Regions from separate parts of the Xenorhabdus sp. KJ12.1 genome, predicted to be linked through region 2. Evidence: predicted binding sites of a transcription regulator. Region 2 holds the regulator's gene; the other holds the start of a gene.
What was found. Region 2 encodes LexA, which represses DNA repair genes until DNA is damaged. Its sites were predicted from a motif close to TNCTGTATGTACATACAGNA; they were not measured.
Positions count from the first base shown of each region.

Region 1 (3,218 bases), on a different contig from region 2:
ACATCACTGCCGTAACGCTCACGTTGCTGATCAAGAAATTGCTGGCGCAGCATATCTTGTTGTTGCGCATCCATTTTCTGTTCTTCAGCCTCAGCATTAAGCTCTTCCTGTCTCTCCTTTTCTTTTCGCTGTAAATGTTCAGCCAAACGATGAGAAGGAACTTTAACGCCATACAATTCACGGCGAGTCGGTATCCGTACTGGGTTCGGTCTCGGCATCTCGGGACCAATACCTTGTTTTACCTGCGGGTTTCTTACTGACACAGCAGGAGTTGTTACCGGACGCTGCAACTCATCATCGTTATCAGGTAATGGCGACACAGCTAAAATATCCTGCACTGTAGCTGAATGAATATTGGCTGGAGATAGGTCTGGTTCCGGCACAGTATGCGACGCATTACTAAACTCTGCGGTTATATTCCTTGTTTGCTCATCACCCGGCAGTTCAAATGTATAACGGGTAGGTTCTGCTTCCTGAGTATTCTCAGCCTGCTCTGATATAGCCTGAGTTGTTTCCGGAACAATAGAAACCAGAGGTTCAAATGAAGCACTCTCAGATGCAATGCTTCCAGATGAAATACTGACAGGAGAAAGGCTTTCTTCTGATTTTTCGCTTTCTGGCTGCTTTGAATCAATATTCGCTAATTCTGCTACCGTTGGTGTTACCAACAACGCATCGTCTTCATCGACAATACCTGAATTCTGCATAATGTCAGCAGTAGCAGGCTTATTCCCATTATGACCAGATTCTTTTTCAGCTCCAGAGGAAGCAGAGACTGCATCTTTTTCCAGTAGCAGCTCTTCCTGTTCTTCATCATATTCAGATTCAGGACGGCTACGATTGAGGACAAAGCTAATTGAATCGAGAATACAAGCGCCAATTTTTTCTGCAATAGTAAGCCAGGACCAACCAGTAAATAGCGTAAATCCAATAACCCAAATACCAAGCAGGGCCAGAGTGGTACCCAGAATATTGAGCCACGGCAAAACGGCGTTACTGAATAAACTGCCAACTACACCACCTGACGCAAAATCATTGAAATCATCAATATTAAGTTCTGCTAAACCACATGAAGTCAGGATAAGTGCCAAGGCACCAATAATACGTAATGCGAGCGTGAAAAAATCTACATACTCTTGCCTATCTTTCTGACGGAAAGCATTCCAACACCCTAAAAAGATCAATGGCGGGACTGCATAGGCAAGAATACCGAATGCGGAAAATAGTATGTCTGATAACCACGCACCAACACTGCCACCTAAATTATGGACAGGCTCATGCCAGGCAGTTTGGGACCAGCTGGGGTCGGAAGGATGAAAACTGACAAGTGCTACCATTAAGTAGACGGCACATATAGCAATAACCAACAGAATGGCTTCCAGAAGCCTGCGGCCACTGCTGACTCTTTTTAATTTAACACGTTTGTCTTCTGTATATTCCTGGTTCAAGAAAGGCTCTCCAGGTTTTCCTGTAGATTAAACGGAACAACGCTGAGGGCAGCTCAGCGTTGAAACTGTATGCATAAACAGGAGTGTACCTAACTTTTTCCTGTTTTGCATCTATGCACTGTACATTGTAGACAAAAGCTTAACGAGTCTTAATTACCAGACGGTTACTCTGTTTCACTTCTTCCATAACTACATAAGTACGAGTATCGTTAACACCCGGAAGGCGTAGCAGGGTTTCACCCAGCAATTTACGGTACGCAGACATATCTGGTACACGTGTTTTCAGTAAGTAGTCAAAATCTCCAGAAACTAAATGACACTCTTGAATTTCTTCAAGTTTTTGTACGGCAGTATTGAACTGCTCAAAAACATCTGCTGCTCCGCGATTCAGGGTGATTTCAACGAATACCAGCAATGATGCATCCAGGTAGTGAGGATTCAACAACGCCGTATAACCAGAAATAAAACCCTGACGCTCTAAACGACGTACACGCTCCAGACAAGGAGTTGGTGATAACCCTACTCGTTTGGATAATTCCACATTAGAAATACGGCCGTCTTTCTGCAATTCATTAAGGATATTACGGTCTATGCGATCAAGATCTTTTCCTGGACGCTTCTTATTATCTATCATCTTATTGCTCTCTCTTTATATTCCTACACCCATAACATTTTCCCTATCTCTTTTAAGCAGTTGAGCTGGAAAAGATGTCTTCAAAGGCTAAAGCTCAATCTGTAACCAAGGTTTGGGGCCTGCACGTAATCTTCCAGAACACAATTTCCCAGAACTCGATTAACCAAAATACGACTTACTAGAACACCGTCTTCCAGAATGTAATTTCCCAAAACACGATTTTCCCAAAACATTGGGTTTCCCAGAAAGCAGCTTATCGGCAATTTTTAATATTCTATGAGAAAATCATCCCCTCAGAATTGTCTATTCTATAGAAACAATTGATTAGCGAGGTAGATAATTATCTCTTACACAGATGTTTTCGCAAATGCATAGCCGATTGTCAAAGTAAATGAACAAAAATCAGAACAACATACCAAACAAATTTTCGGTAAATCGCCTTAGTCGCTCGTTTCATGACTAAAACGCATAAATGATGTTCAATTCAAAATGTTAAGCACTTACTCCTTACATTCCCATTACATCATAGTTACTATCTATCGGTAAAATCGTTAATAACATGAATATTTTATCTGATAATCGCTTTTTTTAACTTATCATTTCTCCTACAATCCCTAAATCCACGATATGTGATAATGGAAATGAGGTATTCATGAGTACAGCCAAACACAGTAAGCTCATCATTCTTGGCTCAGGTCCTGCTGGTTATACTGCTGCTGTTTATGCAGCCCGTGCTAATCTAAGTCCCGTACTCATTACAGGGGTTGAGAAAGGCGGCCAATTAACCACCACGACTGAAGTTGAAAACTGGCCCGGTGACCCTGAAGGGCTGACAGGCCCTGGCTTGATGGAGCGTATGTTCCAGCACGCTGAAAAGTTTCAGACAGAAATTGTTTCCGACCACATTAGGAAAGTTGATTTCTCAAAAAAACCATTCCATCTGTATGGTGATGATCAAGAATATAGCTGTGATGCTCTGATCATCGCAACTGGTGCTTCGGCTCGCTATTTAGGCTTACCTTCCGAGGAAGAATTCAAGGGGCGTGGTGTTTCTGCCTGTGCAACCTGTGATGGTTTCTTCTACCGTAAACAAAAAGTTGCAGTTGTCGGTGGTGGTAATACCGCTGTTGAAGAAG
Region 1 covers NZ_CAWNQH010000060.1:37,096-40,313, reverse strand. Annotated here, with positions in the region: gene AACS92_RS07095 (DNA translocase FtsK 4TM domain-containing protein) at 1-1,448, opposite strand, end outside; gene lrp (leucine-responsive transcriptional regulator Lrp) at 1,588-2,082, opposite strand; gene trxB (thioredoxin-disulfide reductase) at 2,735-3,218, shown strand, end outside.
Region 1: a site for LexA is predicted at 1,512-1,531, ahead of AACS92_RS07095 (DNA translocase FtsK 4TM domain-containing protein). Genes of this name have one in related genera too.

Region 2 (3,218 bases):
GATAGAGACGGTTCCACGTCCAACTCAGTACACGGTCTGTTATGCGAACAGTTTCATAGGAAAAATCAGCGGCAATCTCTTCCAGCATATTGATTGCGTTCTGTTTCGCTTTTTCTGGCGAAATTTTCTTGCTGCGAGCCTCATCAGCAATCGCTTTTTCAATCGCTTTTGATTCCAGTAACTTTCTGAACAGATCTTGCCGCGCAGGTAAACGTGGCCCGACAGCAGCCAAACGTTGGCGGGAATAGTGTATGCGTGCAACGCGGGCGAGTTTATTGGCAATAATTGTATCTGTGCCATGTTCATCAGCAATACTGCGTAATGATACCGGTGCGGAAAAACGGACAAAACTATCTCGCCCAAGCCACAGGATTGCAAAAAACTTCTGGATCCCGTTAAGCAGGCGTAGCTGAGGAGCTGTATTGGTTTCCTGACCTTCACGCCCGGGAGAGCGCCCGAACATCACAGAAACAGGCACCATCTGAATATCTAAATCAGGATTACTACGATGTAAATCCAGATAAGAATGGAAAATCTTCACAGACTCATGTTTAGGCGCATAGTAACTGAATACACGCGGGCCATCATCAATGAAGACATAGCTTGGAAGCTGTGTATCATCAATATCCAAAGGCGCTAGCGGATCAGGTAAATCCTGAGCAAGACACTGTTGACGCAGAGTCAATAAATCGGCCTTTGAATGATACGGTAACACATACAGAATAGGCCGAGTCGTATCAAGACTCAGCTCCGTAACAGGAACCGTTGGAATAAGTTTACTTTTAACTAAAAGTTTTATCGGCAAATTCAATAAGTTGTAATATATTTTACGCCAAGCTGACATAACTGCTTTAAGCCTCTTGTTAGCAATGCGCGGCAAGCATACCAGAAACAGATTTTGAGATCTGTGTAAATAAGATAATAATAGGGACTAAAAGTTATATGATCTTAAAACTATTATGATTCTTGAAGAAAATTTTTATGGCTAACCAATCAACAGGTTTAACCCGCATAATTAAAGCGGCTGGGTACTCGGCAAAAGGTATTAAAGCTGCATGGAAAAATGAGGCTGCATTCCGACAGGAGGTAGTTTTAGCTATTTTAGCAATTATTGTGGCATTCTCCTTTGATTTCGGCATGTTTGAGAGACTTTTTCTCATTAGTTCAGTTATGTTAGTGCTTATTGTGGAAATGCTTAATAGCGCTATTGAAGCGGTTGTAGACCGTATTGGCAGCGAATATCACGAACTATCGGGGCGAGCAAAGGATATGGGCTCAGCTGCGGTATTTTTAGCCATGATTTTAGCACTATTTACGTGGGTGATAATTATTTGGTCGTATTTCACCCGTTAATGTGGTGTATTTTTCGTCAAAAATCGTTATTTAGCGGCTTTTACATTCTGACTGGTTCCCAATTCAATTTTAGCTGTATATACTCACAGTCAGACTGTATAAACAAACAGGGGGCGAAATGAAAGCATTAACAGCCAGGCAGCAAGAAGTTTATAACTTGGTGCGTGACCATATTTCGCAGACGGGTATGCCACCGACACGTGCTGAAATTGCCGCGCGTCTTGGTTTTCGTTCACCTAACGCAGCAGAAGAGCATTTAAAAGCACTTGCGCGTAAAGGGGTGATAGAAATTATCGCTGGTGCTTCCAGAGGTATCCGTTTGCTACTTGAAGAGGAAGATGAAGGGGCTGGATTACCACTCATTGGTCGTGTGGCTGCTGGTGAACCACTATTGGCTCAGGAACACATTGAAAGCCATTACAAAGTGGATCCGGAATTATTTAAACCGAATGCTGATTTTCTATTGCGTGTCCGTGGTATGTCCATGAAGGATATCGGTATTATGGATGGTGATTTACTCGCTGTGCATAAAACGCAGGATGTTCATAACGGGCAGGTCATCGTGGCACGGATTGAAGATGAAGTCACAGTAAAACGTTTCAAACAAACAGGAAACAAGATAGAACTGATTGCTGAAAATCCTGAGTTTAAGTCTATCGTTGTGGATTTACGCGAACAGAATTTCACCATTGAAGGGTTAGCAGTTGGCGTGATTCGTAACGGGGATTGGTTCTGATTGTAAAAGCGGATAATTATACATTACCCATTCTGGGCGGTCATTTTTCGTAGTACCCGCTAAGCACATGTTTATGCGGGGACGTAGAATTTAATGAATTTATCATCAAGTAATGACCGCCTGATAAGGTAATTTCAAACTCACTCCATACACGAGTTTGTTTCATGGCAAGAAGAGCATAATCCGTGGACTTCTATGACACTGTGCCGCAAATGAAACCCTGCACGCTGTGCTAAATTTTGTATCGCTGATTCGATATCTTCAGCATCCTGCTCGGTAACAGAACCACAATTATCACAAAGAAACATTGCTGATGTATGGCATGGTTCTTCAAAGTGATGACACACCACATAACTATTTGTAGATTCTATTTTGTGAACAAAACCCTGCTCCAGTAAAAACTCTAACCCTCGATAAACAGTTGGCGGCTTTGCCTGTGGCTCAACTTCACGTAGCAGATCCAGCAAATCATAAGCACTGATTGCACCCGGTTGGGCTGAAATCAAGCGCAGAATTTCAAGGCGTTGAGGTGTTAAACGAACCCCTCGTGACAGACAGATTGCTTCAGCCTGCGTCAGTAATTTTTTTTGATTGATAGTTTTCATTACACCTCTCACACCTACACGATGCTAATGACTTAATATTACCATGTTTTTTGTGGCTGAGAGAGGTGTTCACACGATGTATTCTATTCTTAGATCATTTTAAGGCCTTTGAATGGATTCCAGCTATCATCACCTTCTTTTTCTTTTAGGTAATAAGAATAATTAGCTGTTACACCATATAATGCAGCATTCATAGCTCCCAGAAAAATACTAATAAAATTTGCAGTTTCAAGGGATAGAGGGACTATCGCGCTAATCATAAAGAAAGCAAAAAATAAAGCGACCCCGATACCGAGTATGGTTAATCCTTTTTTCCACATTCCAAGTACAATAAAGTAGAGAATGCCAAAGAAAAATGCAAAGAAGTTCATATTTATCTTGATGCGCGTTATATAAGGTGCCTTTTTAAAAGCAGCTTGATATTCTTTAGAAGAAGGAGCCCCATTTTTTTCAAAAAATTTAAATCGTTCTTGCCAGTTCTTAGAGTATTTAGAGATGTCCATTTTATGCCTTAATTTTATTTT
Region 2 covers NZ_CAWNQH010000095.1:7,951-11,168, forward strand. Annotated here, with positions in the region: gene plsB (glycerol-3-phosphate 1-O-acyltransferase PlsB) at 1-844, opposite strand, end outside; gene AACS92_RS17495 (diacylglycerol kinase) at 982-1,353, shown strand; gene lexA (transcriptional repressor LexA) at 1,472-2,089, shown strand; gene zur (zinc uptake transcriptional repressor Zur) at 2,230-2,694, opposite strand; gene AACS92_RS17510 (DUF2628 domain-containing protein) at 2,784-3,197, opposite strand.